4 regions of the Arthrobacter sp. Ha26 genome follow, and region 1 is predicted to be linked to each of the others. Evidence: riboswitches for the same ligand, from Rfam matches in the RefSeq annotation. Region 1 holds a riboswitch; each other region holds the start of a gene.
The links. Region 1 has a riboswitch for thiamine pyrophosphate ahead of AC5RVY_RS05200 (ECF transporter S component). Riboswitches for the same ligand answer to the same signal wherever they lie in the genome.
Positions count from the first base shown of each region.

Region 1 (7,518 bases):
CTTCACGCCGTGCCCTTCGCACTGATGTTCCTGGCCAAGGTGGCGATGGCCAGTGCCCAGGTCCTGTACCTGGCGGTGATGCGCGGGCCCAAGGTCAAGAACGCGCTGGTGGCGGTGACGCTGCGGAGCCACCAGGATCTGTTGGTTACCGCCACCGGCCACGTCATTTCCCTGATTCCGGGCTCGCTCGTGGTGGAGGTGGACCGGTCAACCTCCACCCTTTACCTGCACGCGCTGAACATCAGCTCTGCTGAAGACGTGGAGAACTTCCGCCAGGAGGTCCGGTCCATCGAGGCCGGCCTGATCCGCATTATGGGCACCCGGGAAGAACTCGAAGCCGTCCGGACGGAGTCAGCCGCATGATGCAGATTGTCCTGGTTCTCACAGCAGTCATCTTCTCGCTCGCTGCGGCCGGGGCGATTATCAGGATCTCGCGCGGCCCGTCGCTGTTGGACCGGGTGCTCGCGGCGGACGTCCTGCTCGCCATCCTGGGCGGGGCCCTGTGCGTGGACATGGCCGTGAACCGGCACCTGAACAACCTGATGCTGGTGGTGGCCATCTCCATCATCGGTTTCATCGGGTCCGTGACCGTTGCCCGGTTCGTGGCCGACCGAAGGGAGCAGCCGGATGAGTCCTGACGCGACTGGACTGGATTTCTGGATCGACCTTTTGTCCGCCGTGTTTATGGTGGCCGGGGCCGTACTGTCGCTGGGCGCCGCGATCGGCCTGCTCCGGTTCCCGGACCTTTTGAGCCGCATGCACGCCGCCACCAAGCCGCAGGTTCTGGGCCTGTTCCTGCTGCTGGCCTCCATCGGGCTGCAGATGCGCACCTGGTGGGTGTGGCCGGTGCTGGTGGTCGCCTGGATTTTCCAGTTGCTGACGGTGCCGGTTTCCGCGCACATGGTGGGCCGGGCCGGTTACCGCACCAAGCACCTGCACCGTGAATTGCTGACGGCGGACGAACTTGAGGCTGTAGTACAGAAGGCCGCCGCCAAAACCGCCCGGGAGGACGGTTCCGGCGACGGCCAGCTGAACTAATAGCTCCGGCTGTTGTTAGACGATGTCCTGGCTCTTGGCGAACCGGGTGATGGCGCGCTGGGTGCCGCGGTTGGCCAGGACCTGGATGATGGTGCTGACGGAGGCCGAGATCAAAGCGAACGTCAGCGCCGACTGCAGGCTGGTGGGGATGTCCTCGTGCTTGCCGGTGGGCGGCTTCCGCCCGGTGGACTTCTCCCAGACGGTGTTGACCAGCTTGGTCCCGATAAAGCCGGCGCCGAGGCTCACACCGGTACCGAGCAGCTTGATGAAGAGATTCATTCGGAGTACTCCTTGCGGGCGGAAAAACGGGCTGTACCCAGCCTAACCGCCCATTCTGCGGCAAAAGGACAGCAGCCGCGGGCGGGAATGGGGTCAGCCGGCAGGCGGTTCGGTCCGGAACTTGATCATTTTGTGCGTCCCGTCGCAGTACGGCTTGATGGCCGACGCGCCGCAGCGGCACAGTGCCACCGTCTGGCGCTGGCGCGGGACCGGGCTGCCGGACGGAGTGACGATCTCGAAATCACCCCGGACAATCAGGGGGCCGTCGGGGCACACCACGATCGAGCTTTCGGCGGGTTCCTGGTTCATGGCAGCTCCTGGTTCGGGTTGGTGGTGGTGGCTGTCCGGCCCTGGCGCCGCATTGCTGCAAGCTTGCCCTGGTGGCGGCGCCGGAGTTCGGTCTCAGAATGCGCGGCGGTTTTGAGCCGGGTTCCCGCGTATGGCACGCCGCCGGCCAGCCGGAGCGCGAGGGCCAACCATATGCATACGGCCCGCTCCATGGTCCACAGCGGGGCGAACCATACGGCTCGCAGGGGAAAGGCCGAGGCCCCGGAGTGCCGCCGCCGTCCGGCCTCCGCAATGAGTATCGGCGCCGCCGCCAGGGCCACGAGGGCGGTCATGCGACGGCGGCCGGCGGGAAGGCAGGCAGCGCAGGCAAGCGCCGGGAGCAGGGCAAGTTCAAAGGCGAGGCGCCGGGGCTGGGCGAAATCGTCGTAAGCCTGGCGCGTGCGCTGCTTGAGGAAGTGCCGCAGCTTCGGCGGCCTGCGCGCCACGAAGAGATCGGGCACGATCTCCTCGCGGCCACCGGCCGCTTTGACGGTGCGGATCAGCTCAAGGTTCTCGAAAAGCACTGGATCATAACCGCCCGTGGCCAGCAACGCGCTCCGGCGGACGGCCAGGGTGCCGGGGAAGTCCGCGGACCAGGCCCGGTTCACCAGGCTCCGCGAGGTGTCCCACCAGGCGTGCCAGGGCAGCGGGTCAAAGTAGTTCTGCGGCCGCACAATGTCCGCCGAGTTGAGGTGATGGACGACGGCGGCGAGGGACTCGCGCGTGTAGCGGACGTCGTCGTCGGCTATCACCAGCAGCTCTGCGTGAGCGGCGCGTACACCCGTCATCACGCCTGCCACCTTGCCATTGGCGCCCCCACTGCCGCCATTGCCGCGGCCCGCGGCCGGCTCGGGCCGGATGTGCCGCACGCCCGGCGGAAAAGCCGCCCGGTGCTGGCCGAACAACTCAGGGGCAGAGCCGTCCACCACAGTGACAGGGATCCATTCAAGAAGCCGCTCGAGGTAGGCAGCCAGGTCCTGCAGGTCCGAATCCGCTGCCGACTCCGCCGTCCAGCGCAACGGCAGGATGTACTCGGCGGACGGACCCGGGGGAGGGGTGCTCATGCCGCCGCCGGCAGGGCCGCCCTCAACGATGTTGCTCCGTTTTCCCAGCTGGCCAGCAGATGCGCGGAAAGCCGGCCGTCGATGGCCATCACCGCCGTTGCCCCGAACAGGACGTCCGCGAGCAGACCGGGCTCAGCCTCCACCAGGCCGCCTGCGAGGTCGCGCCCGGCGATCTGCTCGTGGACTGCGTCGGCTTCCACGTGTTCGTCGAAGTAGTGGGTCACGTCAGCATCGAACCCGTGCCGCCGAAAGCCGTTGCCATACAGCCGGTTCGGCTGGGAAGAGGTCATTTCGTAGATCGCCAGGTGCCCGGTGATGGCTCCGCGGAGCCGCCGGTTCAAGCCGAAGAGGGACATCATGTTCACGGCGGCGAGGGAGACGGCGGGAACGGCATCGGCGTACGCGCCGTACCGGTCATCCATGCCCAATCCGCGCATGGTCCGGGCAAACAATGCGCTGTGCATGCGTTCGGGGCGTCCGCCGCCGTACTCGTCGGCCTGGATTTCCACAAGCGCGGCCTTGGGCCTTCCCGTCAGGCGGGGGATGGCCCAGGTATGGGGGTCGGCTTCCTTCAGCTGGTAGATGGACTTGTGGATCAGGAATTCCTTGAGCTGGTCCAGCGTCGCCTTTTTGGCCACGAAGCGGGAGACGCTGGGCCCGGAGTCGGTGGCGGCCAGGCCGAAAAGAATGTCTGCAACGGCGTCGCTGGTGAGCTCCGCCGCGGCGGGCGGGGTGATGCCTTCGGCAGCGGACGCGGCGGCGGCCCGAAGTGCTGCTTCGAAGGGCGCTTCAAGCAGGCGGCGGACCTGGATCAGCCCCGGTTCCCATTCCCAGTCATCGCTGACGCCCTCAAGCCCGGAGTAGTGGAGCTCGTAGAGGCAGAAGAGGGTCAGCTGGACGTCGTCGTCCTCGACGATGTCAGCGGAGGCTACAGCGTGGGCCGCAACCAGCAGGTGCAGTTCCTCGACGGCGGCTGCTCCCTCGGTGCTGGCAGGTGCGTTCGCGAGGGCCTTGAACAGCGTACTGCTGAGCGGGCCTCGAGGTTCCGGGATCTTCATGGTGCTCCTTCTGGGATGGCGGTGCTGGCGGTGCTGCGTCTTTGACAGCGGCTTCGGTTCGGCGTTCAGGTCTCGCTGTCCAGGTGCGGGGCCGGTTCCCGGGCCGGGCTGCCGGGGGTGATCTTGGGGGACAGCAGGACGGCAAGCGCGATCATGGCCAAGCCCAGGGCCAGGTGGAGCCAGTTGTCCGGGTTGTTTTCGGGAAGGAAGTTGGCCGGCAGGTCGTCACCGATCAGCAGGCCGTACAGCCACAGGAACAGGTAAGTGACGCCGCCATAAATGAGGTAGTTCCGCCCCTGCCGGTGGGTTCGCGCCATCACCAGGCCGGCAACTCCGAACAGGATATGGACTGCGTTGTGCAGCACCGACACCTGGAAGATGCCGAACAGCTCTGCCTTGGAGCCGGGACCGGCAAGCCCGAGGGAGCCGTAGTTCGTGGTGATACCGGGGATGAATCCCAGGATGCCCATCAGGAGGAAGATGCCACCCGTGGCAAAGGTGGCCTTCTGCAGGCCCGTCCTCGCTGCTGTGGCGCGGGTGCTGACCGCCATACCTGTTCTCCTCAAAAGCCGGGAACAACATAGTAAGCATGATTACTAATAAAAGCTAAGCAGGCTTCCTTACCCTGTTTTGGCGAACGGCACGGGCATGCTCTGTTTTCGTTAGCGCGGGCAGTGGAGCTTAAACCAGCAGGCGCTCACTCATCCGGGGCGGTCCATCGGTAAGGGTTCGGGTGCTTCCCGCCGTGGCGGCCTTGCTCACACCCCTGCTCCCAGGCCTTCCCGACGGCGGCCACAAGTTCAGCGAGCAGGGAATAGTAGGGGTGGTCGGGGCCAATGAAAATCATCTCGTCCTCGGCCTTGTCCAATGCCGCCCGCACCTGGTTTTCCTCCCCAGGACCGCCCATGGCGTCCTCCTCAACCTGAAACCGTGCCAGTAACGCTGGGTCAGTCCGCGCCCATGGAGCCAAGGACTTCCCGCAGGGCCTGCACCACCAGATTGTGGTCCTGGACCTGCGGAAGCCCCGAAACGGTCACCGTTGCTACCGCGCCCACCCCTGCTACGTACACCGGAAAGGAGCCGCCGTGGGCTGCGTACAAGCTCTGGTCGAACCAGCCCTGGTCCTCGATGCTGCCGCCACGGAGCCGGCCGCGCAGTCCCACCAGCAGGGACGGCACCTCGTAACGCGCGGCGGTCCGCTGCTTGGCCCGGATCCAGTGCTCGTTGTCCGGGGTGGCTCCCGGCAGGGCCACATGGAACAGGACCTGTTCACCCTTGGTGATGTCTATCGCGATGGGGAGCTGGTCCTCTTTGCCCAGCTCCACCAGCAGCAGCCCCAGGTTCAGGGCATCATCCATGGAGAACCGGGGGAACTGCAGTTCCCGGATTTCGCCCTCAACCCGCGCGATGAGCACTTGCAGGGAGCCCTCCGGCTGGGTGTTATCCGAGTCGGGATCGTACTCGGTCATATCCGGCGAATTGGCAGTCATGGCCCACAATCTACCCCTACTCCGGTGTAAACTGGACCACGCCCAACAGGGCTGTTTATTTACCCACAGAATCATTCAACGACAGGGGAGCGCCGCCGTCGGGCAGTTCTGGCCACGCCAGGATCCGCAGGTGGGCGCTGAGAGTGCGGACAGCCGCAGACCCTCGAACCTGATCCGGTTAGTACCGGCGCAAGGGAGTCGAGTTCTCGAAGTGTGTCCGGCCGCCGCAGCAGTGCCGGCCGCGTCCACTTTCCCCTCCTGTTCCTCAGGAGGATCGCATGGCAACAACAGCAGTAAAGAAGACCAGCAGCAAGTCCTGGCGCGTGGTGGACATCGTGGTGGCGGCCCTGATCGCCATCGCCGGCGGCGTCATCTTCTGGGCCTGGTCCCAGGGAGCAGCCGCAGTTTCGGCCCCCATGAACGCCGTCTATCCGCCCCTGACCGGACTGATCGCCGGCGGCTGGATGATCCCGGCCGTGCTGGGCATGCTCATCATCCGCAAGCCGGGCGCCGCCCTGTTCTGCGAGACGGTCGCCGCCACCGGTGAACTGCTGATGGGGTCCCAGTACGGCGCATCCGTGCTCTTCTCCGGTTTTGTCCAGGGCTTGGGCGCCGAAATTATTTTCGCCATCTTCGTGTACAGGAAGTTCAACCTGCCGGTATCCCTGCTGGCCGGTGCCGGTGCGGGCCTGTTCTGCGGACTGAACGACTCCTTCGCGCCGTGGGGCTGGAACATCGCCTACTCGGGCGGGGACAAGCTGGCGTACATCATCTTCACCGGGATCTCGGGTGCCATCATCGCCGGCGCACTGTCATGGGTCGCCACGCGTGGCCTGGCGAAGACCGGCGTCCTGAGCTCCTTCGCCTCGCGCAAGGCAGCAACGGAGCCCGTTTTCTCCTGATGCCGGCCACCTCCCACCACGGAGCGCCGGTTGCGGCGCGTCCGGCAGCCATCAGCGCCCGCGGCTGGGGCTGGCGGCATGCCGGACGTGCCAAGCCTGCGCTCCGCGCCCTTGACCTGGATATCCAACCGGGCGAACGGGTACTCCTCCTCGGTCCGTCCGGGGCGGGCAAGTCCACCCTCCTCCATGCCCTGGCAGGTGTTTTGGGTGATGTGAACGACGACGGCGGCGAGGCCGGCGATTCCGACGAGTCCGGTTCGTTATTGGTTGACGGCGCCTTCCCCCGTGAGCAGCGCGGCCGGGCCGGCCTGATGCAGCAGGACCCGGAGACGCAGGTGGTCCTGTCCCGGGTGGGTGACGACGTCGCCTTCGGCGCCGAGAACCTCGCTGTGCCCAGGGATGAGATCTGGACCCGCGTGCATGAGGCGCTGGACGACGTCGGCCTGTCCCACCTGCCGCTGGACCACCCGACATCGGCCCTGTCCGGCGGGCAGAAACAGCGCCTGGCGCTCGCCGGCATCCTTGCCATGCGGCCCGGGCTGATCCTCTTGGACGAGCCGACCGCCAACCTGGACCCCGCGGGCGTGATGGAGGTGCGGGACGCGGTGGCGCGTTGCGTGGCCAAGACCGGGGCAACCCTGGTGGTGGTGGAACACCGCGTGTCCGTCTGGAAAGACCTGGTGGACCGGATCGTGGTGCTGCAGCCCGGTTCATCCACCGATTCAGCCGTACTCCTGGACGGGGCGCCTGACCAGGTGCTTAGCGAGGCGCGGAGCATGCTCATCGCGGCCGGCGTGTGGGTGCCCGGCTATGTTCCGCAAACCCGGCAGCGTTCCGCGGAGCCTGCCCCCGGAGCAGGCGGTCTCCTGCTTGCCGCCGAGGAACTGGCGGTTTCGCGGGAACGGGCCCGCCGCAGGGGCTTCCGCAAGTTCCCGCCGGTACCAGTGCAACAGGGGATCTCCGCCCAGGTCCGGGTGGGGCAGGCACTGGCCATTACGGGACCCAACGGCGCCGGAAAATCGACTTTTGCCCTGACCCTTGCCGGTCTTCTGGAGCCCGTCGCCGGCAAGGTCTCCGCCACCTTGGCCCTCAGCCGTGGTGCCGGCATCGATCCCTACCAGTGGAAGGCGGAACAGCTGATTGAGCGCGTAGGCACCGTTTTCCAGGAGCCAGAGCACCAGTTCGTGACGGGAAAAGTGATCGACGAACTCCTGTTCGGCCCGCGGCACCTTGGCCATGGGACGGAGCGGGTCGATGAGCTGCTGGAGCGGTTGCGGCTGACGGAGCTCGTTGACGCCAACCCGTATACGCTTTCGGGAGGCGAGAAACGGCGGCTCTCGGTGGCCACGGTCCTGGCCGC
Region 1 covers NZ_JBNHGX010000001.1:1,088,465-1,095,982, reverse strand. The annotation lists gene AC5RVY_RS05250 (Na+/H+ antiporter subunit E) at 1-363, shown strand, start outside; gene AC5RVY_RS05245 (MrpF/PhaF family protein) at 360-638, shown strand; gene mnhG (monovalent cation/H(+) antiporter subunit G) at 628-1,038, shown strand; gene AC5RVY_RS05235 (DUF4235 domain-containing protein) at 1,054-1,317, opposite strand; gene AC5RVY_RS05230 (CDGSH iron-sulfur domain-containing protein) at 1,411-1,626, opposite strand; gene AC5RVY_RS05225 (glycosyltransferase family 2 protein) at 1,623-2,708, opposite strand; gene AC5RVY_RS05220 (iron-containing redox enzyme family protein) at 2,705-3,766, opposite strand; gene AC5RVY_RS05215 (DUF4383 domain-containing protein) at 3,832-4,317, opposite strand; gene AC5RVY_RS05210 (hypothetical protein) at 4,464-4,673, opposite strand; gene AC5RVY_RS05205 (heme-degrading domain-containing protein) at 4,714-5,256, opposite strand; TPP riboswitch at 5,330-5,470, shown strand; gene AC5RVY_RS05200 (ECF transporter S component) at 5,535-6,158, shown strand; gene AC5RVY_RS05195 (ABC transporter ATP-binding protein) at 6,158-7,518, shown strand, end outside.

Region 2 (7,518 bases), on a different contig from region 1:
GTTGGCCTGGCAGCCGGGCCGCTGTCCTGGTTCAGGCTCCGTTCCGGCGCGGGGGTGCCGCTGAGGGGGGAGATGCTGGGCATTGGTGTGCCGTCCTTTTCATCCGGTGCTCCTTGCCCTGATTGTAACGCCGGAGGCTGGAGGGGCCGTCCAGACGGCCGGGCGAACCAACAGCGCCTGTCCGGCTTCCGCAGCGATTTACTCCGGGTGTGAGAGAATAAACGTGGCTGGAAGCCGAACCACATTCGGACTCCGGTCCGGTGGTTTGTTCCCAAGACCGCCAATGATGAGCAGGGCAGGCATCGGTTGCACCGAGGCGGTCTCCCGCGACTCCATTGGGCGGCACCTGGTTGTGGCTTGTAGAACAACGGGTTTTAGAACATCCTGCCGGCCCCCACGGGCTGCCGCACCCCACTGCCGGTGCGAACCTGGGGGTATCCACTTGACTTCTGTCAACGCCTGCGGGTTTTGACAATATGTGCCCCAATGGGTGCCGGATGTGGCGGTACGTCAGGGGCAGGAGTGTTGCCACATATGGATAATGAACAAGTTGTAGCCGTTAACGATGATGTGGAGGCCACGGAGGCCGACGCCGCGCCGAAGAAGGCCACCAGGACCCGACGCAAAGCCGCACCCAAGGCCGATGACGCCTTGATCCCCGCACCCAACGCTGAAGAACCAAGCGCGGCAGGTCATGCTGCGGGGGAACCCGCTGCCGGGGAAGCAGCCGCTGTGGAGGCCAAGGCTCCGGTCCGGCGCACGCGCTCGCCCAAGAAGGCGGAGGTGGCTGAACCGCTTCCGGCATTCGCAGGGGAAGCAGCCCAGGAAGCCGCTGCGGAGGGTGAACCTGATTCGAAACCTGTCCGGCGCCGCCGGGTGGCCACCCGCAAGACCTCAGCGCCGGTTGCAGCAGAAGCCGCCCCGGCAGCAGTCGCCGAATCGGCAGTTGAAGCACCCATTGCTGCGGAAACTGTTGTAGAAACGGCACCCGCTGATTCTGTGCCTGCCCCCTCTGCCGCCCCTGCCGGGCCGGCCGCTGCAACTCCAGCAGAGGAGGCCCCCGCGGGAGATGCCGCTGCAGAGGAGCCCGCAGCTGAAGAGGCCCCGGCCGCGGATGCGGCGTCAGGACAGGCCGCAGCCAAAGAAGCGCCAGCAGAAGCCGCTCCGCGGGCAGAGTCGTCCGCAGGGGCTTCCGCGGAAGCAGCGTCGAAGGAGCAGGCACCCGCTGCTGCAGCCAGCCCGTTCGGCTCCCTGTTCCTCGAACCGGCCTCCCCCACCTCGGTGCTGTTCCAGGCCCCGGACCTGAGTACGGTAGTGCGTCCTGCCCCGGCCGCCGCGGTTGAAGAGGCCGAGGATGACGAGGAGGGCGACTCTGAGGACGCCAACGGCCGGCGCAGGCGCCGGGGCCGCAACCGCCGTAACCGCGGCCGTCCCGGCGAGGGTGAGGACGCCGGTCTCGCCGGCGACGAGGGGGCCGACGCCGATGCCTCCGAGGACGCCGACGAAGAGTCGGCAGGGCAGGTGGAGGACGGCGTTACGTCCCGCCGTCGTCGTCGCCGCCGCCGCGGTGACCAGGATCTTGAGCTGACGGGCGGCGGGGACGATGACCCGCCCAACACCGTCACCCGCGTCCGTGCCCCGCGCGCGGTTACCGAGCCTGCTGTCAGCAACCGGGTCACCAGCGTCAAGGGATCCACCCGCCTGGAGGCGAAAAAGCAGCGCCGGCGCGAGTCCCGTGACACCGGCCGCCGCCGCACCGTGATCACCGAAGCGGAGTTCCTGGCCCGCCGCGAATCCGTAGACCGGCAGATGATCGTGCGCCAGCGCGACGACAGAATCCAGATCGCCGTCCTCGAAGACGGCGTCCTGGCCGAGCACTTTGTCTCCAAGACGCAGCAGGACTCCCTGATCGGCAATGTCTACCTGGGCAAGGTCCAGAACGTGCTGCCGTCCATGGAAGCTGCCTTTGTGGACATCGGACGCGGCCGCAACGCCGTGCTGTACGCCGGCGAGGTGAACTGGGAAGCCGTGAACCTCGAGGGCAAACAGCGCCGCATCGAAAACGCGCTGAAGTCGGGCGATACCGTCCTGGTCCAGGTGACCAAGGACCCCGTCGGCCACAAGGGTGCCCGCCTCACCAGCCAGATCTCCCTCCCGGGCCGCTACCTCGTGTACGTCCCCGGCGGTTCCATGACCGGAATCTCCCGCAAGCTGCCCGACGTCGAACGCAACCGCCTCAAGCGCATCCTGAAGGACCGCCTCCCGGAGCAGGCCGGCGTTATTGTCCGCACCGCCGCGGAGGGCGCGTCCGAGGAAGAGCTGACGCACGACATCAACCGGCTGCGCGCCCAGTGGGAGGGCATCGAGAGCCAGTCGAAGTCCACCAAGATCCTTGCCCCGGAGCTGCTCTATGGCGAACCGGACCTCACCATCAAGGTGGTCCGCGACGTCTTCAACGAGGACTTCTCCAAGCTGATCGTCTCCGGCGAGGAAGCCTGGGACACCATCGAGGCCTACGTGACGTACGTGGCCCCGGACCTCGTGGGCCGCCTCGAAAAGTGGACCAAGGACACGGACATCTTCACCGCCTGGCGCATCGACGAACAGATCCACAAGGCCCTGGAGCGTAAGGTCTTCCTGCCCTCCGGCGGTTCACTGGTGATCGACCGCACCGAAGCCATGACCGTGGTGGACGTCAACACCGGCAAGTTCACCGGCAGCGGCGGCAACCTCGAAGAGACGGTGACCAAAAACAACCTCGAGGCTGCCGAAGAAGTGGTCCGCCAGCTCCGGCTGCGCGACATCGGCGGCATCATTGTCATCGACTTCATCGACATGGTCCTCGAATCCAACCGCGACCTCGTGCTGCGCCGCCTGGTGGAGTGCCTGGGCCGCGACCGCACCAAGCACCAGGTTGCCGAGGTTACCTCGCTGGGCCTGGTGCAAATGACGCGCAAGCGGATGGGCACGGGGCTGCTCGAGGTGTTCGGCGAGCAGTGTGAAGCGTGCGCGGGCCGCGGCGTGGTCACCCACGACGACCCCGTCGAGCACCGGCGGGCCAACATTGTGGCCGCGGAGCACCACGTCCAGCGCGTCGACAGCCGGCCGGAAGCCCGGAGCGAAGGCCACCGTGCCGAGAGCCTGCGGCCAGACAACAACCAGTCCGGTGCCCGCCCGGACCGCAAGCGGCGCCGGGGCCGCGGCGGCCAGCAGCCCGAGGCAGCGCCGGCAGCGGCGGTGCAGGTCCACACCGTGCATCCGGACCCCTCGGATGCTGAACGGCACGCCAAGGCGGAGGCTACCAGGCTGGCGCTGGCCAACATCGCCGCTGCGGCCCACGCAGCGCACGTGCACGACGACGAAATCGCGGCAGCCAAGCAGGCCGCGGCGGAGAATCCTGCCCCCACGCCGGCAACGGAAAAGCGCGACGCCGATGCCCGTCCGGCTGCCGTGCTCACCTTCGGCGGCGAAAAAGTGGTGTTGCCGTTCGTTGAGCACGCGGAAGAGCAGCAGCCCCGGCCGGCCCTCACCCTGGACCGGCTCGCCGAAGCGTTCGCGCACCTCGGCCAGCCCGCAACGGAACCGGAGGCCCAGCCGGAAGCCCGCCCGGCGCAGGCTGAACCTGTGCAGAAGCCGCAGGCGGAGCAGGTGGCGCAGTCACAGCCAGCCCAACAGCGCCAGGAAGCACCTGCCAAGGACTACAGCGACCACACGCTGGAACAGTCGCGGGAGCGGCGGCCCCGGCGCCACCGCAGCGCCAGCCGCGCACAGGGAGCTGCCAATGAAACCTCCGTGCAGCAGCACGAAAGCACTGCTCCTGCCAGCACCGGCCATTCCCACGAGGCCAAGGCTCCGGAGCCTGCGGGCACCGGAAGCACTGAAAAGCCGGCACCCAAGCCAGCCGAGGCACCCATCATCCTGGGTGTAGGGGTCCCGGCCTCGGAGCTCTAGCCCCGGAAGCTTCCAGGAGCAGCAAGCACCGCTGAGTCTCAGCAGCTAATGCCCGGACGGCCACCAACAGTGACCGGCCGGGCATTGCTGTACCTGCGCAATCCGTGGTGGCCAGTGCAAAGGGAGCAACTGGTGGCTGGTCGCAAATGTGTCACCTTCTGCCGCGGCCGGACAAAAAAGCTAGGCTGGGGAACCGACACGGGGTGCCGCGCAGAGAGCCGGCTGAGATCCACACCCGTTGAACCTGTCCGGCTAGCACCGGCGAAGGGATGTCTTTTGTCTGCGACGTTTGCAATACCCGCTGCCACCCCATCACCCGCCCCGGCAACCTTCGCGGTGCCCACGGCACCGGGGCGCCCCGTACCGCGGGTACTTTCGATTGCCGGTTCCGATCCGTCCGGCGGCGCCGGCATCCAGGCCGACCTCAAGAGCATCGCTGCTTTCGGCGGCTACGGAATGGCTGCCATCACGGCCCTCACTGCCCAGAACACGCACGGCGTCCGTTCCGTCCATGTTCCGCCTGCCGGATTCCTGGCCGCCCAGCTGGATGCGGTCAGTGACGATATCGGCATCGATGCCGTCAAGATCGGAATGCTCGGCAGCGTTGAGGTGATCCAAGCGGTAGGGGACTGGCTCCGCAAGGTCCGTCCCGCCGTCGTGGTCCTGGACCCGGTGATGGTTGCCACCAGCGGCGACCGGCTGCTGCAGGAGTCCGCCGAAGCGGCGCTCCACGAACTTCTGCCGCTGGCCCACCTCATTACGCCCAACCTGGCGGAGCTCGCCATCCTGGTGGGCGGCGAAGTGCGGGAGGACTGGGCCGGAGCCCTGGAGCAAGGCCGCACCCTCTCCGCCGCCACCGGGGCTACCGTGCTGGTCAAAGGCGGACACCTGGACGGCAGCGAGTGCCCGGATGCCCTGGTCAACGTGGCGGGCCTGCTGTCCCGGGAAGTGGTGGTGCTGCCGGGGGAGCGGGTGGCTACCCGCAACAGCCACGGCACCGGCTGTTCGCTGTCCTCTGCGATGGCCACCGTCCAGGCACGGCTGGGGGACTGGGAGGCTTCGCTCCGCGAAGTCAAGCCCTGGCTGGCAAGCGCCCTGGAAGCGTCCGGAACGTTGGAGGTGGGAACCGGGAACGGCCCGGTTCACCACTTCCACCACCTGCAGCCGCAGCCGTCCGAAGGCAGCTTCGCCGCCCAACTCTGGACTGAGGCCCGGCAGGACCTGGACGATATCTACGCCCTCGACTTCATCCGCGGCCTGGTGTCGGGCAGCCTGCAGGAGGCGGAGTTCGCGTATTACCTCGCGCAGGACGCCATTTACCTCAACGGCTATTCCCGCGTGCTGGCACGGGCGAGTGCCCTGGCTCCGACGGAGGCCGAACAGCTCTTCTGGGCCGGGTCTGCACGGCAGTGCCTGGAGGTCGAGTCCGAACTGCACCGTTCCTGGCTCAGCACGCGCACCATCACGCCGCAGCTCGGCCCCGTCACCAAGTCCTACGTCGACCACCTGACCGCGGCGTCGGCGTCGGGGAGTTATGCCGTCCTCGCGGCCGCCGTCCTGCCCTGCTTCTGGCTCTACGCGGAGGTGGGAGCCGTCCTCCACGCGCAGTTCCTCGCTGCCGGTGAACCTGCCGGGCACCCGTACGCGGACTGGCTGCGCACCTACGCCGACGAAGACTTCGCCGCTGCAACCCGGCAGGCCATAGCCATCGTGGATGAGGCCGGTCGCAACGCCTCACCGGCAGACCGGGAAGCCATGATCACCGCGTTCAAGCAGTCCTGCCGCCTGGAAGTGGACTTCTTCGACGCGCCGCGCCTGCACGCTTGAACTGCTGACGGCGGCAGGGCCGGTACTATGGTGGGGCATGGTGCGGACGCCGGACCTGGGACTGTGGTACCTATCACAGCAACCCGCCGGGAACCAGCCTCATTTGCGGCCGAAGGCAAAATTAGCGTAATCTAGATCTTCGGTGCTTACGCCAACACTTGGGTTATGACCCCACGGCGTTGAGGCACAGCGAGAAACCAGGCTTTTGATAGTCGGTTCCGCACGCAAATTTAGTTATAAACGTCGAGAGAAGTGAGTTCCCAAGTGGTGTACGCGATTGTCCGCGCAGGCGGCCGCCAAGAGAAGGTTTCCGTCGGAGACTTCGTTACCCTGAACCGCGTCGCCGGTGGGGCTGGCAGCACCATTCAGCTGCCCGCACTGCTCCTGGTAGACGGTGACAAAGTCACCTCCGCCGCCGCTGACCTGGCCAAGGTAACTGTTACGGCTGAAATCCTCCAGGACCTCCGCGGTCCTAAGATTGTCATCCAGAAGTTCAAGAACAAGACCGGTTACAAGAAGCGCCAGGGTCACCGTCAGGAACTGACCAAGGTCAAGATCACTGGCATTCAGTAACCACCGGTTACTGTTCAGGTTTTTCAGCAGATTCCCCAGAATTTAGAGGCAGGCATTTCAGATGGCACATAAAAAGGGCGCGAGCTCCACTCGCAACGGTCGTGATTCCAACGCTCAGTACCTCGGCGTCAAGCGCTTCGGCGGCCAGGTAGTTTCCGCCGGCGAGATCATCGTCCGCCAGCGCGGCACCCACTTCCACCCGGGCGCCGGCGTTGGCCGCGGCGGCGACGACACCCTGTTCGCACTGACTCCGGGAGCTGTCGAATTCGGCACCCGCCGCGGTCGCCGCGTCGTCAACATCGTTGCTGCTGCAGCTGCAGAGTAACAAGTAGTTCTGAAGCGGTGGAGCGGGCCAGACGGTCCGCTCCACTGTTCTTTTAACCGCATTACAATCGTCTTGGCGCCCCGCGGCGTCCGGGAAACAGCACTGAGGAGATCCACGTGGCCAGCTTTGTAGACCGGGTAGTACTGCACGTATCCGGCGGTACCGGCGGCCACGGGTGCGTCTCCGTCCACCGCGAGAAGTTCAAGCCGCTGGGCGGTCCCGACGGCGGCAACGGCGGCAATGGCGGCGACGTCATCCTCCGGGTCGACCACCAGACCACCACCCTCCTTGACTACCACCACGCCCCGCACCGGCACGCCACCAACGGCGGCCCCGGCATGGGCGACTGGCGCGGCGGAAAGAACGGCGAAACGCTTATTCTCCCCGTCCCCGACGGAACAGTGGTCAAGTCCAAGGACGGCACCGTCCTGGCGGACCTCGTCGGCGAAGGCGCAGAGTACGTAGCGGCAGCGGGCGGCATCGGCGGCCTGGGCAACGCTGCACTTTCGTCGCAGAAACGGCGCGCTCCCGGGTTCGCCCTGCTCGGCATCGAAGGCGAATCCAGTGATATCGTCCTGGAGCTTAAGTCGATCGCCGATATCGCGCTGGTGGGATTCCCGTCGGCCGGCAAGTCCAGCCTCATCGCTGCCATGTCTGCAGCGCGGCCCAAGATCGCTGACTACCCGTTCACCACCCTTGTGCCCAACCTTGGCGTGGTCCAGGCCGGTGATGTCCGCTTCACCATCGCCGACGTGCCGGGCCTCATCGAAGGCGCCAGCGAGGGCAGGGGGCTGGGCCACCACTTTCTGCGCCACGTGGAGCGCTGCGCAGCCCTGGTTCAC
Region 2 covers NZ_JBNHGX010000008.1:35,143-42,660, forward strand. The annotation lists gene AC5RVY_RS16990 (vitamin K epoxide reductase family protein) at 1-83, opposite strand, end outside; gene AC5RVY_RS16995 (Rne/Rng family ribonuclease) at 535-3,951, shown strand; TPP riboswitch at 4,141-4,238, shown strand; gene thiD (bifunctional hydroxymethylpyrimidine kinase/phosphomethylpyrimidine kinase) at 4,246-5,778, shown strand; gene rplU (50S ribosomal protein L21) at 6,043-6,351, shown strand; gene rpmA (50S ribosomal protein L27) at 6,413-6,676, shown strand; gene obgE (GTPase ObgE) at 6,793-7,518, shown strand, end outside.
Region 2: another riboswitch for thiamine pyrophosphate. It lies ahead of thiD (bifunctional hydroxymethylpyrimidine kinase/phosphomethylpyrimidine kinase); the one in region 1 lies ahead of AC5RVY_RS05200 (ECF transporter S component).

Region 3 (7,518 bases), 970 kb from region 1:
CCTTCACGGGTGTTAGGAGGAGAGCCATGCTTTCACTGACCATCGTGGTGCTGGTGACGGCCGCCGCAGGTCTCATCGTCTGGGCCAATGACAAACGCCATACGAAATACGGCGTCGTCCTGCCGGCCGGTGTTGCTGTGGCTGTGGGAGCGTTGAGCTGGATCATCCTGATGGCCGCAGGCTTTGGATACCGTCCCGGGCTCACATGGATGCCGTGGGTCCTGCCCATGGTGCTGGGAACGGCTGCGGCCGTGGCGGCAGTGGTCTACCTGGGCCGCACCCGTGCCAGGCAGGACCTGGAACGGCTCACCGCAGCACTGAAGCTCTAGCCGGAAAACAGCATCAAGAACGTTCCGTGACCACTGCCCTTGGGCGGTGGTCACGGCCGGTTAAGCCCCGGCTGGATGTTTTGCCGGCTCCGCGGCCGCGTGGACCGCGGCGGCCGCTTCACTCACCGCCTCAGCGGCTCCGACGTCGCGGGCGGTGACCTCTCCCCCGGCATCGTGTGACGTGTAGCGGAGGAATACCCGGTTGTACCGCCAGTCCAGGTCCGGGTGGTGGTTTTGTTCCTCCGCGAGGCGGCCGACGGCGGCAATCAGCTCGAGCGCGGCAGCGGACGTCGGCATTTTGTACACGGTCAAAAGGGCGCCCTCGTGGTAGCGCCAGTCGGGCAGGACGGCCAGCGCGTCCTCAAGCCGTTCGGGGGAAAGAACATCGTTGGCGGCCATGACTGCTCCTCTTCTGCCGTGCCCGGCCCGGGCTGGCATCGGGCTCCGGAAGGCTAGAGGAACTCGGCCCGGCCTTCCATGGCGGATGACGCCAGTGCATGTTCGCGGCGCGGTATCCTGCCGGCCGCTTTCGCCAGCCTACCGGCGATGACCGCGTGTTTGAAGGCCTCCCCCATCAGTGCAGGGTTTTGCGCGCGGGTAACCGCCGTGGCCAGCAGCACGGCGTCGCAGCCCAGCTCCATGGCCAGGGCCGCGTCCGAGGCAGTGCCGATTCCCGCGTCCAGCACCACCGGTACCGACGCCCGGGACACAATCAGTTCGATGTTGTGCGGGTTCAGGATGCCAAGCCCGGTACCGATGGGCGCGCCGAGCGGCATGACCGCCGTGGCACCGAGGTTCTCGAGTCGGAGGGCCAGGACCGGGTCATCGTTGGTATAGGCGAAAACCTTGAAGCCCCTGTTGACGAGCTGCTCGGTCGCGTCCACCAGTTCGACGGCGTCCGGCAGGAGGGTGTGTTCGTCGGCGATGACTTCCAGCTTCACCCAGTCCGTTTCCAGCGCCTCGCGGGCCAATTCCGCCGTCAGCACGGCGTCCCGGGCCGTGAAGCAGCCGGCGGTGTTGGGCAGCACGCGGATGTTGTGGTCCACGAGCAGCTGGAACAGTGAGCCTGTTTCCGCCGTCGAGTAGCGCCGCATGGCCACGGTGGTCAGGCTGGTGCCGGAGGCCACGAGTGCCGCACCGAGCCCATCGAGGCTTGGGGCGCCGCCGGTGCCCATGATGAGCCGGGATTCCAGTTCCACGCCGTCAATGACCAGCGGATCCTGCAGCGCCGAGGGGGCTCCGGTGATGATGGTTTCGCTCATGGGTCAGCCTCCCTGCACAGCCGTGACGAGTTCAACTTCGTCGCCATCCGCGAGCGCAGTTGCGAACCACTGGCTGCGCGGCACCACCTGGGAATTGTGGGCCACTGCCACCCCGAGTTTCTGCCCGTCTGTGGCCTGGCCGTCCGGACCGAGGGGCCGTCCGGTGACCTGGCTGACGAGCAGTGTGATGGATGCACCGTCCGGCACGGGGTGCCGGGTTCCGTTCAAGGTGATGTTCATACTGTTTCCTTTGTGCGCGGTTGGCGGCTGCTGGTTGCGGGGCGGCTGGTGGGGGCGCCGGCCGTTGCGGGGCCGGAAAAGCGGGAGGGGCTGAAGGACGCCCAGCGGGAGTCCTCGCGGCCATCCAGGAGGTCCCGGCAAATGGCGGCTGCCGCCGGCGTCAGGAGGACGCCGTGGCGGAAGAATCCGGTGGCGATGAGGAGGCCGGGAACCTGGCCGCCCTCGCCTGCCCCACCGCCGGCGGCCGTGACACGGCCCAGCAGCGGTGCATTATCGGGCGTTGCGGGGCGCGCGCGGGCCGTGCACTCCAGGAGTTCCAGTTCGGCGACGGCGGGAAGCAGCACCTGGGCGTCGCGAAGGAGCTGGTACACGCCCCCGGCGGACACCGCGCCCGCGGAGGACGGCGCGTCTTCGCGCTGGGTTGCCCCGATCACCACGGTGCCGTCCCGGCGGGGAACGATATATACCGGGACGCCGCGCACCAGTCCCCGCACGGTGGACGCGACCAGCGGCCGCAGATGCGGCGGCACTGCGAGTCGCAGGATGTCCCCATGGACGGGCCGCAGCGGAAGGTGCAGGCCTTCCGGCAGTGATCCCAGTTCTGCTGCCTGAAGCCCGTTGGCCACCACCGTTTCTCCGGCCCGCACGGTTCCCCCGCCAGCAAGGTGGACGCCGGCAACGGCACCGTCCTGCCACAACAGCGCGGTTGCTTTATCCGGCACGGCGTAACCGTCGACGGCGGCCGCTACTGCTACGACCCCGCCGCCAGTCCCGCTGTGGTCGCCTGCGTTCGGGCAATCATGGTCGGCGAGCGCGCGCCGCAGGCACTCCACCAGCAGCCTCGGATCCACTTGGTGGTCGGCCGGGGTATCCAGGGCGCAGGCGATGGCCGGGCTGAGCAGTGCCTCTTTCACGCGGGCTTCGCGGACAGTGAGGGGCTCAACCGTGAGGCCGTTGGCCTGTTGCGCGGCCCGCAGGTCCATCAATGCCCTGCGGTCGGCGGCGTCGGCACCCACGGCGAGGGTCGGCGTCGTGATGTATCCCGGATCCGCGCCTGACGCGGCGCGAAGGCCGGCCACAAAAGCGGGCCAGCGGGACGATGCGTCCAGCATCAGCTCGAGGAGGTCCTCCTCCTGATAGTGCAGTTCGCTGACCGGGGCAAGCATCCCGGCGGCCGCCCAGCTGGCCCCGGAACCGGGCGCGTCATCGATGAGCACTACCGAGCGCCCCGAGCGTTTCGCCTCCCAGGCGATGCCGTGGCCGATCACTCCGCCGCCGATCACTGCAACGTCGGCTTGAATGGTGTATCCGGGCGTGGATGCTGGTTCCGTTGCCCGGGGCTTTGATGGTGCGCTCATGTGTCTCCTTCCCTACGCCGGTATTAGCCGGATCAGGTCAAGCGGTCGGCTCTGACGCCCTCTCAGCCCGGCGCTTTGTGACAGCTGCCGCGGGCTCCCGCAGTACGAGGCCAGTGTAGAGGAACTAGGCTTGCCCCCATGAATGTGTCCCACACTCCAGCCGCCGGCACCGATGTCCTCAGCACCACCAAAATCAGCAACGGCCTCAGCACCGCGCGCCTGTACCTCTGCACGGATGCCCGGAAGGACCGCGGGGATTTCGGGCAGTTCGTGGATGCTGCCTTCACCGGTGGTGTGGACATCATCCAGCTCCGGGACAAAACCATCGAGGCCGCCGAAGAGCTGGAACTCCTGGCCGTGCTGAAGGAAACGGCGGAGCGGCACGGGCGCCTGTGGGCGGTCAATGACCGGGCCGATATCGCCGTGCTGTCCGGTGCGCCCGTGTTCCATATCGGCCAGAAGGACCTTCCCCTGGCGGCTGCCCGCACCTTGCTTAACGGCAATGCGGCCATCGGCCTGTCCAGCCATGCCCCGGAGCAGGTGGCCGCCGCCCTTGCTGCCGCAGCCGGCCCGGCGGGGCTGGATTACTTCTGTGTCGGCCCGGTATGGGCAACGCCCACCAAGCCGGGCCGGGCGGCCGTGGGGCTCGACCTGGTGAAATATGCAGCGGAAGCGTCCCGGACAGCCGGGCAGGACGGACCGTCCGACGGCGGAGTCCCCTGGTTTGCGATTGGCGGCATTGACCACGGCAACGTGGAGCAGGTAGTGGAAGCGGGTGCCCGAAGGATCGTGGTGGTCCGGGCCATCACCGAGGCGGACGATCCTGCTGCTGCCGCTGCATCACTCCTCGCCGCTTTGGACGCCCGCCGTTCCTGATCATTCGCGCCGTTAACACTCCGGCGTGCCGGCGCCGGTTGCCTTGCCTTTCCTGGCGCGTTTAACGCCGCCCCGCACGGGCCCGGTCCCTGCAATATCGCCGGAATTCGGGCTAGGCTGGCTTTCGTGTCACACCATCGGCTGGCTCCCAACGTCCACGAGCACAACAACGCGCTCGAGGCGGCGCTCGGTGCGCTGCGGACCGAACTGGAGCTGCCCGGCGCCTACCCCGATGCTGCTGTTGCCGACGCCAAAGCAGCCGTGGAATCGCTGCAGCTGCCCGCCTACGATCTGACCGCCGTCGAGTTCATCACCATCGATCCGGCGTCCTCCACGGACCTGGACCAGGCCCTGTTCATCGAGCCCGACGGCGACGGGTACCACGTGCTGTACGCCATCGCCGATGTGCCCGCGTTCGTGACCCCCGGGGGCCCGTTGGACGCGGAGACCCGGCGCCGCGGACAAACGTTCTACGCCCCCGACGGCCGGATCCCCCTGCACCCGGAAATCATCAGTGAACAGGCCGGCAGCCTCCTTCCTGGCCAGGACTGCTCGGCGTTCGTCTGGGATTTCCGCCTCGACAACGCCGCCGAAATCACGGCCGTCGGTGTCAGGCGGGCCCGGATGCGCAGCCGCGCAAAGCTCAGCTACAAGGGCGCCCAGGCGGATCTCGACACCGGCACTGCCTCGCCGGTACTGCGGCTCCTGAAGGAGGTGGGGATAAAGCGCGTGGAGCTGGAGCGGGCCCGCGGCGGCGCCAGCTTGAACATGCCTGACCAGGAGATCGTCCAGCTTCCCGACGGCGGCTACCGGATTGCCGCCGCCCCGCAGCTGCCGGTGGAGGACTGGAACGCGCAGATATCCCTGATGACCGGAATGGCCGCGGCCCGGCTCATGCTCACGGGCCAGGTGGGTATCCTGCGCACCATGCCGTTCCCGGATGATCGCTCCCTTAACCATTTCCGGCTTCAGACCGAAGCCCTGGGCAAGCCATGGGACGGAGAAGTCAGCTACGGCGAATACCTGCGAAGCCTGGACCCTACCGATCCCCGTCAGCTGGCCATCATGCACTCGGCCGGCATGCTGTTCCGCGGTGCCGCCTACACAGCTTTTGACGGATCCGTGCCGGAGGCGGCTGTCCAGTCGGCCATCGGCGCCGCCTATGCGCACACCACTGCCCCGCTGCGCCGCCTTGTGGACCGCTTTGTCCTGGTCATCTGCGAGGCCTTAAGCAACGGTGGGAACGTGCCGGAGTGGGCACGGGAAGCCCTGCCAACATTGCCGGAGATCATGGCCGGATCCGATCAGCTGGCCTCGCGCATGGAGCGCATGGCGCTGGACACGGTGGAGGCCGCCCTGCTGGTCAACCATATTGGCCAGGAGTTCGACGCGATCGTTATTTCCGGGTCCAAGCCCCAGAAGGACAACGGGAAGAACGGGAACGGCAACGGAAAGAACGGCAACGGCAACGGGAACGGCGGTTGGGGGACCATCCAGATCGCGGACCCCGCCGTCACCGCCCGCTGCGCCGGCGAACTCGAGTCCGGAACCAAGGTCCGGGTCCGCCTGCTCTCCTCGGATATCGCAACGCGGGAAGTCCATTTCGAGCTGGTCCAGTAGCGGCGCCGAGGGCCGGTGGAAGGGCGAAAGCCGGTATTTGGGCTTCCTGCGGCTAGACTGAAGAAGTAGAAATGGATGCCCGGTCGTTGATTTCCTTGATTTGAAACCAACAAGCCCGCCCCTACGCGATCTTGAGATGTACCCGCTGGTCACCAGTGCCAGCATTTAGATAGCCCGCGATCGGCTTCCACTGGAATTGCTTGCGCGCCCGAGCGTGCTCCGGAACAGCCTTACGGCAGACCCGTTGAGCAGGCAGCGCCAACGCCCAAATGAATAAGGAAACTCACCAGTGAGTGAATTGCATACCCACCAACTTCTGACCGACGAGTCCGGCACCGAAACCCTCGAGCCGGAAGAGACCATCATCTCGGACGAGAAGCCGCATGAGATCGCGGAAAAGTCCTTCGCCGACTACAACGTGCGCGCCGATATCGTTGAGTCCCTGGCCGACGCCGGCATCACCCACCCCTTCCCCATCCAGGCAATGACCCTTCCGGTGGCCCTGTCCGGCCACGACATCATCGGCCAGGCCAAGACCGGTACCGGTAAAACCCTCGGATTCGGCATCCCCGCCCTCCAGCGCGTGGTGGGCCAGGACGATCCCGGCTACGAAAAGCTCGCCGTCCCCGGTGCCCCGCAGGCCCTGGTTATCGTTCCCACCCGCGAACTCGCGGTGCAGGTGGCCAATGACCTGCAGACCGCGTCGCGGAAGCGCAACGCCCGTATCGCCACAATCTATGGCGGCCGGGCCTATGAGCCGCAGGTGGAAGCGCTGAAGAACGGCGTCGAGGTGGTGGTGGGCACCCCGGGCCGTCTCATCGACCTCTTCAAGCAAAAGCACCTGAGCCTGAAGAATGTCAAGATCGTCATCCTGGACGAGGCCGATGAGATGCTGGACCTCGGGTTCCTGCCCGACGTCGAGACCCTCATTGCGGCCACGCCTGCCGTGCGCCAGACCCTGCTCTTCTCCGCCACCATGCCCGGACCCGTCATCGCCATGGCGCGCCGCTACATGACCCAGCCCACGCACATCCGGGCCGCGGACCCCGAGGATGAGGGCCTGACCAAGCGCGACATCCGCCAGCTGATCTACCGTGCCCACAGCATGGACAAGATCGAGGTGGTGGCGCGCATCCTGCAGGCCAAGGGCCGCGGACGCACCATCATCTTCACCAAGACCAAGCGCACTGCCGCCAAGGTTGCGGAGGAACTGGTGGACCGCGGCTTCGCGGCAGCCGCCATTCACGGCGACCTCGGCCAGGGCGCCCGCGAGCAGGCACTTCGGGCCTTCCGCAACAACAAGGTGGACGTCCTCGTGGCAACGGACGTGGCCGCCCGCGGCATCGACGTTGAAGATGTCACCCACGTCATCAACTACCAGTGCGTCGAAGACGAGAAGATCTACCTGCACCGCGTGGGCCGCACCGGCCGCGCCGGGAACAAGGGCACCGCAGTCACATTCGTGGATTGGGATGACATGCCGCGCTGGGGCCTGATCAACAAGGCGTTGGGCCTGAGCGTGCCCGAGCCGGTGGAGACATACTCGTCCTCTCCGCACCTCTACGAAGACCTCGACATCCCCGAGGGAACCAAGGGACGCCTGCCGCGCGACAAGCGCACCTTGGCCGGGGTTGACGCCGAGGTACTTGAGGACCTGGGGGAAACCGGCAAGAAGAACGCCCGCGGCAGCCGTGACGCAGGCCGCTCCCGTGAGGGTGACGGCCGCGGCCGCGAAAGCCGTGGCGGAAACCGCGACGGCGGACGCAGCGGCGGTAACGCCGGCCGCACCGGTGAGCGCCGCCGTCGTACACCTGACGCAGCTGCAGGCCCCGC
Region 3 covers NZ_JBNHGX010000001.1:116,247-123,764, forward strand. The annotation lists gene AC5RVY_RS00485 (hypothetical protein) at 27-329, shown strand; gene AC5RVY_RS00490 (4a-hydroxytetrahydrobiopterin dehydratase) at 390-728, opposite strand; gene AC5RVY_RS00495 (thiazole synthase) at 782-1,591, opposite strand; gene thiS (sulfur carrier protein ThiS) at 1,595-1,831, opposite strand; gene AC5RVY_RS00505 (FAD-dependent oxidoreductase) at 1,828-3,189, opposite strand; TPP riboswitch at 3,182-3,300, opposite strand; gene thiE (thiamine phosphate synthase) at 3,328-4,065, shown strand; gene AC5RVY_RS00515 (RNB domain-containing ribonuclease) at 4,192-5,685, shown strand; gene AC5RVY_RS00520 (DEAD/DEAH box helicase) at 5,975-7,518, shown strand, end outside.
Region 3: another riboswitch for thiamine pyrophosphate. It lies ahead of AC5RVY_RS00505 (FAD-dependent oxidoreductase); the one in region 1 lies ahead of AC5RVY_RS05200 (ECF transporter S component).

Region 4 (7,518 bases), on a different contig from region 1:
GAACCTTGAGGGTGTCACCCGCGCGGAAAGCAGGAACATCGGTGCGCAGCGAGGCTGCATCTACGGAATCGAGAATATGCATGATTGCACTCCTGGTAAACGCCACAGGTCATTCACTTTGGGTCACGGCAGCCAATCCCGGACGCTGATGGCGCACCGGAGATTGCTGCCGAAAGTTTGGTGGTCCGGCTACTTCACTGATTGACGTGGCCGGTTGTCTGAGCTGTTGGTTACGCTCCCCCTGTGGCAGGTGCGGACCCAGCAGACACAAGGACTAATTTTGCCACAATCCGGGTCGGACAGCCAATCCCACGACGCCCGAGACCGCGGGACGGGCCGGTCAGTCCTCCTGTTCGTCCGGCCGGGCGGGGCGGCGCTGCAGCCGGCCGTCCACGATGTCGTACCCCAGGTCCTGCAGTGCGGTGCGGTCGGCACGGGGAAGCGTGCGGGCGTCGAACGCTTCGAGCAGGTCCGGGCGGCGCTCCGCCGTCCGGCGGAACTGTTCATGCCGGCGCCACTGGGCAATCCTGCCGTGGTTGCCGCTGAGCAGGACTGGTGGCACCTCGCGCTCCCGCCAAACCGACGGCTTGGTGTAGACCGGGTACTCCAGCAGCCCGTCGGAGTGGGACTCTTCCACGAGCGACTCGGGGTTGCCCACCACGCCGGGCAGGAGCCTGCCGATGGCTTCGACCATGGCCAGGACCGCCACTTCGCCGCCGTTCAGGACGTAATCGCCCAGACTGACGGGGCGGACGGTGAAATGTTCACTGGCCCATTCGATGACCCGCTCGTCGATGCCCTCGTAGCGCCCGCAGGCAAACGCGAGGTGCTCCTGTTCGGCCAGTTCGTAGGCGAGGGACTGGGTGAACCGCTCCCCCGCCGGCGACGGGACGATCAGTACCGGTTTGCCTGCGTCCTGGGCCCGCCCCTCCACAATCGATGACAGGGCCTGAGCCCAAGGCTCAGGCTTCATCACCATTCCCGCGCCGCCCCCGTACGGGGTGTCGTCGACGGTGCGGTGCCTGTCGGTGGTGAAAGCGCGTAGATCTAGCACATGCAGGTCCAGCAATCCGTCCTGGCGGGCTTTCCCGATCAGGGAGAGTTCCAGCGGCGCCAGGTACTCGGGGAAGATACTGACGACGTCGATCCGCATCTAGGCGTTGCTTTCCGGACCGGCGTCGGCATCCTGGTCCGAGTTGAGTTCGAACAGGCCGTCCGGCGGGGTGAGGAGAACGAACCCTTCCTCGATGTTGACCTCGGGCACGATCTGCTCAACGAAGGGAATGAGCACCTCGTCCCCGCCGGGTGTGGTGACCACCAGCAGGTCCTGGACCGGCATGGTGTTAAGCGCGGCAATCTTGCCCACCACCTCGGATCCCACCCGGGCCTCGAGCCCTATCAGTTCGTGCTCGTACCAGCCTTCGTCGTCATCCTCGTCGAGTTCTTCGGTTTCAATGAAGAGCTTGGCTCCGCGCAGGGTTTCCGCCTCGTTGCGGGTTTCAATTTCCTCGAAGCCCAGAAGGAGGATGTCCTTGTTCCAGCGGGCGCTGCTGACGGTCAGCGGACCGGCCGTGGCCGGTTCGACCACGAATTCGGTGCCCGGCATAAACCGGTCCTCAGGCGCGTCCGTGAGGACCTGGACGGTTACTTCCCCCCGGATGCCGTGGGGTTTGCCGATTCGTGCCACCTGAAGCTGCATGTGTTCCTCTGTTTTCCGATGTGTCTGTTCCGTGTGGTCCCGGGTGTCCCGGTGAAAGCACTCCGGCCCCTCCACCATGGGTGGAGGGGCCGGAGCAAAGCTGATGTTGCCGAGCGCTCAGCGGCGGCGGTCCGTGTCGACGACGTCGACCCTTACCGGCTCACCGTTGGCCAGGGCTGCCACGACGGTGCGCAGTGCGCGTGCCGTGCGGCCCTGGCGGCCGATCACCCGTCCAAGATCGTCCTGGTGAACGCGCACCTCGAGGGTGTCCCCGCGGCGGTTGCTCTTGGAGCTGACCTTGACGTCGTCCGGGGAATCAACGATTCCCCGGACCAGGTGTTCCAGCGCTTCTGCCAGCAATTTACTCAGCCTCGGTGGTCTCTGCTTCGGCTTCGGCCGGTGCCTCGGCAGCGTCAGACTTGGATGCCTTCTTGGTGATGGCTTCCGGGATGATCACAGAACCCTTTTCCGGGGCAACGAAGGCAGCCTTCTCAGACTTGGTCTTCAGGGTGCCTTCCTGGCCCGGCAGGCCCTTGAACTTCTGCCAGTCACCGGTGATCTTCAGGATCGCGGCAACCTGCTCGGACGGCTGGGCGCCGACGGACAGCCAGTACTGGGCACGCTCGGAGTTGACCTCGATGTATGAGGGCTCTTCGGTGGGGTGGTACTTGCCGATTTCCTCGATGGCGCGGCCGTCACGCTTGGTGCGTGAGTCTGCGACGACGATGCGGTAGTACGGTGCGCGCATTTTGCCAAAGCGCTTAAGGCGAATCTTTACGGCCACTTTTGTGGTCACTCCTGTTTCAGAAAGGGGGTGAACCCGGCGTTCTGCACCCGTGGGGCGGGCCGTACTTGCGGGCTCGAAGGACAGGATCCGGACGCGGAGAGAGGGGCCACGCAGATCGAGTACCTGTTTATTGTGCCAGAAGAGCGCCCGAATTTCGACTTGGCGCCCTGCCCCCGGCGCCGGGACCGCAGTCGGGAAGCTTACGAAGACCAGACGTAGAGGCCGCTGCGTTCTGAGTCGTCGATTCCGCCGGCAAGTTCTGCCAACTGGCGGACATACGCCAGGGCCTGTGCTGCATCGAACGGCATGTCCTCCTGGGCCGCCCACTGCTCAGCGACGTCCTCGAGGACATCGCCTTCCCCTTCAACCTCATAGGTCAGCAGGTCGGCGAGCGCGCGGACCATGGCAGGTGGTACGGCCAGGAGTGAGTCACTGGCCACGTCCACCATGGTTAGCTCATAATCCGCTCCGCCGGCGTGCACAGCACTGCCCGCCAGCTCACCGAGCTGCTCAACTTCGAAGTCGCTGATGTCCGGGATCCGCACGGCCTGCGGCGCCGGCTGGCTGCCGCCCTGGTCCAGCACGCCGGCGCGCTTCAGCGCACCGGCATGGTCAGCGACAAAAATCTCGGTGAAGCCCATGGGAATTACCCTCATTCCGTTGACGGTACGGCCTCTGAAGCAAGCGGCGCCTGCCGCCCCGGCCGTTGGGCTTCAGCCTAGTACACGGGGCAGTCCGCACCCGGCGGCAACGGGTGCCCGGCGAGGCCATTGGAGCCTCAGCGGACCGCGACCCGGATGTTGTTCCGCCACGGATCCTCGAACCGCAGTTCAGCACCGGTGTGGTGGGCAGGCACCCCTGCGACCTTCAGCCGGTCAGCGAGCGCGCCGACGTCGTCCCCGGACGGAACCTCGATCAATACCTCGCCAAGGCCCAACGTATCCTTGCGGGGGCCGGCACCGCGGCTGTTCCAGACGTTCATGGCCATGTGGTGGTGGTAGCGGCCTGCGGAGACAAAGAGGGCCTGGCCGTGCCAGCCGGCAGTCTTTTCGAAGCCAAGGATGCCCACGTAGAAGTCACGGGCCAACTGGACGTCGCCCACCTGGAGGTGGACATGGCCTACTCCTGCCACTGTTCCGCGCTGGTGTTCCAAGGATTCCTCGGTGAGGTGCTGCTCCAGGTAACGCTGCGGCGGCAGGGCCAGGCTGTCCATCACCACGTCCGTGCCGTTCCAGGACCAGTTGCTCCGGGGACGGTCCCAGTACAGCTCAATGCCGTTGCCTTCGGGATCATTGAAGTAGAAGGCCTCGCTGACAAGGTGGTCGGCGCTGCCCGTGAAAGAGCGCGGTTCGAACTGTGCCGCGGTGGCGATGGTGGCGGCGAGGTCGGCCTGGTTTTCAAACAGCAGCGCCGTGTGGAAGAGGCCTGCCTCTCCCCTGCCGGGGAGGTTCAGGCCCGGAGCGGGGGCAAGGTGCACCAGCGGCTTCTGCAGCCGGCCGAGGTAGAGGCCGCCGTCCTGCTCGGCAATAACGTCAAGCCCAAGGGCGCGCTGGTAGTAATCGGTCATGACCTTCATGTCACCCACCTTGAGCATCACGGTGCCCATGGCGAGGTCGGCAGGAAGAAGATCCTGGGTGGCGGCTTCTGCAGTCATTGAAAACTCCCGGTGGTGTGGCCCGTCGGGTTGGTGGGCCTGTCACTATTAAAATTACTTGAAGCTTCAATTTATTCCAAGTGGTTCCGGGACTTCGCCTGCGTCAGCGCACCACGTGCCCTCCCAGCACTACGCGGGCCGGCTCCTGCACCGTTTCCAGAACCTGGCGCGGGTCCTCCCGGCACAGGACGACGTCGGCCCGGGCACCTTCCTCGATCGCGTCAGCACCCAGCCACTTCCGGGCGCCCCAGCACGCGGCGTCGAGGGCGGCGGCCACAGGCAGGCCGGCGTGGTGGAGGGCCAGGATTTCATCACCGATCCGCCCGTGGCGGATGACGCTGCCGGCATCCGTGCCGGCGTAAATCTTCACTCCGGCGTCGAAGGCCTCCAGCACCCGCTCCGCGCGCCGTTCCCACAGGGCGCGCATATGGGCCGCGTACCGGGGGAACTTAGGCTCCGCCTGCACGGCGATGTCCGGGAACGTGGCGATGTTGATGAGGGTGGGCACAATGGGAACGCCTTGCTCGGCGAACCGCGGAAGGTGCCGCGGCAGCAGTCCGGTGGCGTGTTCGATGCAGTCGATGTCCGCGTCCAGCATCTGGTCCAGTGTTTCCTCGGCAAAGCAGTGCGCGGTGATCCGCGCGCCTTCGTCGTGCACTGCCTGGACGGCGTCCCTGACAACGGCGGCGGGAAACGACGGCGCCAGGTCACCGGCGTCGCGGTCTATCCAGTCCCCCACGAGCTTGACCCAGCCGTCGCCGTCACGTGCCTGCTTCCGGACGGCCTCAACCAGCCCCTCAGGTTCCACTTCCTCCGCAAAGCCGCGAAGGTACCGGCGGCTCCTGGCGACATGCCTGCCGGCCCTGATCAGCACCGGGGCTTCGCGGCTGCGCTGGAGGAAGCGGGTGTCTGCGGGAGAACCCGCGTCCCGGACCAGCAGTGTGCCGGCGTCAAGGTCGGTTCTTGCCTGTTCTTCCGCCGTCGCTTCGTCCACCGCGCCTCCCGGGCCCAGGCCGATGTGGCAGTGCGCGTCTGCAAACCCGGGCAGTACCCAGCCGTCCAGGAACCGGTCCGGCTCCGCCTCCGGCCGCCGGAACGTAAGCCTGCCGTCAACGGACCACAGCCCGCGTTCCTCCGTGTCCGGCCCGGTGAGGACCGGACCGTTGAACTGGATGATCTCTGCCATGGATGTGCCTCTCTTCCCGCCCGGACAGGCTAGCACCACCGCATGTGACACGGCCCTTCCGAAACAGCTGTGGTAGCTTCTTGGTGACCACACGGGTGCCCTTGCAGGGGCTGAGATCGGGCTGATGCAGCCTGCGACCGTTGAACCTGTCCGGGTAATGCCGGCGAAGGAAGTGAGTATTCCTTGAGTACACCAAATGCACAGTTTAACCCTGCCCAAAATCCGTCCGGCGCAACCGCGGGTGGCCAGGACCAGCCTCCGGTCACACAGTCGCTGAAGTCCCATTCCTTGGCGTTCGTCCAGGACGAAGCGGCCGGGATCCGGGTGCCGGTCACGGAAATCGAGCTAGCGGATTCACCGAACGGCCAGCCGAACGGGCCGTTCCGGGTCTACCGCACCGCCGGTCCGGGCAGTGATCCCGTCCGCGGCCTCACCCCGTTCCGCGCGGAGTGGATCGAAGCCCGGGGAGACACGGAAACCTACGGGGGCCGCGGGCGGAACCTGCTCGACGACGGGCGCTCGGCCGTCCGCCGCGGGGCGGCCAGCGCAGAGTGGAAGGGCGCCCGGCCGGTGCCCCGCCGCGCCGTCGGCGGCAAAACCGTGACGCAAATGCACTATGCCCGGCAGGGCATTATCACCCCGGAGATGCGGTTCGTGGCATTGCGGGAGAACTGTGACGTGGAGCTGGTCCGCAGTGAAGTGGCTGCCGGCCGGGCCATCATTCCCACCAACATCAACCACCCGGAGTCCGAGCCGATGATCATCGGCAAGGCGTTCCTGGTGAAGATCAATGCGAACATCGGAAACTCGGCGGTCACCAGTTCGATCGCCGAGGAGGTGGACAAGCTGCAGTGGGCCACCCAGTGGGGCGCGGACACCGTGATGGACCTTTCCACCGGCGATGACATCCACACCACGAGGGAATGGATCATCCGCAACTCTCCGGTTCCGATCGGCACCGTCCCCATCTACCAGGCCCTTGAGAAGGTCAAGGGGGAGGCGAACGCGCTCACCTGGGAGATTTTCCGCGACACCGTTATTGAGCAGTGCGAACAGGGCGTGGACTATATGACCATCCATGCCGGTGTCCTGCTCCGGTATGTTCCCCTGACGGCGGACCGCGTAACGGGCATTGTGTCCCGCGGGGGCTCGATCATGGCCGGCTGGTGCCTGGCGCATCACCAGGAGAACTTCCTCTACACCCACTTTGACGAGCTCTGCGAAATCTTCGCGCAGTACGACGTCGCGTTTTCGCTGGGTGACGGACTGCGGCCGGGGGCTACGGCGGACGCCAATGATGCCGCCCAGTTCGCCGAACTGGATACGCTGGCTGAGCTCACGCAGCGCGCCTGGGAGTACGACGTGCAGGTGATGGTGGAGGGTCCCGGCCATATCCCGTTCCACCTGGTGAGGGAGAACGTGGAACGCCAGCAGGAGCTGTGCAAGGGCGCGCCGTTCTACACCCTGGGGCCCCTGGTCACTGATGTGGCGCCCGGCTACGACCACATCACCTCGGCCATCGGTGCCACGGAGATTGCCCGCTACGGCACCGCCATGCTGTGCTACGTCACTCCTAAGGAGCACCTGGGCCTGCCCAACAAGGACGACGTCAAGACCGGAGTGATCACCTACAAGATCGCAGCCCACGCGGCAGACCTCGCCAAGGGCCACCCCGGTGCGCATGAACGCGATGATGCCCTGTCCAAGGCGCGGTTCGAGTTCCGTTGGCGCGACCAGTTCGCGTTGTCGCTTGACCCGGTGACGGCCGAGGCCTTCCATGACGAGACGTTGCCTGCAGAACCTGCCAAGACTGCCCATTTCTGTTCCATGTGCGGCCCCAAGTTCTGCTCTATGCGGATCAGCCAGGATATCCGGGACGAATATGGGTCCGCTGCCTCGCAGGCGGCACTGGCCGATGCTGCCGAGGGCATGCGGGGGAAAAGCGAGGAATTCCTGGCGGCCGGCGGCAAGGTGTACCTGCCGGAGCTGAGCGTCCCCGCCGGAGGCTAGGGCACAAGTAGCCAGGACATCAGGAAGCCCGGGCGGACTGCACCCGGCTCACGTCCCGGATGAACGATCGGATCATCCGGTCCCCCTCCACCGAGTCATGGGGCCGGTGCCCTCCCGCCGCAGTGCGGTGCAGGGCGCCGGTCTCCCGCAGGTACCCGGCAATCTCCTCGTAGAGCGGCTCC
Region 4 covers NZ_JBNHGX010000007.1:156,797-164,314, reverse strand. The annotation lists gene rplS (50S ribosomal protein L19) at 1-82, opposite strand, end outside; gene trmD (tRNA (guanosine(37)-N1)-methyltransferase TrmD) at 341-1,153, opposite strand; gene rimM (ribosome maturation factor RimM) at 1,154-1,699, opposite strand; gene AC5RVY_RS16440 (RNA-binding protein) at 1,817-2,059, opposite strand; gene rpsP (30S ribosomal protein S16) at 2,061-2,483, opposite strand; gene AC5RVY_RS16430 (hypothetical protein) at 2,687-3,127, opposite strand; gene AC5RVY_RS16425 (VOC family protein) at 3,265-4,140, opposite strand; gene AC5RVY_RS16420 (amidohydrolase family protein) at 4,244-5,326, opposite strand; TPP riboswitch at 5,408-5,515, shown strand; gene thiC (phosphomethylpyrimidine synthase ThiC) at 5,510-7,336, shown strand; gene AC5RVY_RS16410 (alpha/beta hydrolase) at 7,356-7,518, opposite strand, start outside.
Region 4: another riboswitch for thiamine pyrophosphate. It lies ahead of thiC (phosphomethylpyrimidine synthase ThiC); the one in region 1 lies ahead of AC5RVY_RS05200 (ECF transporter S component).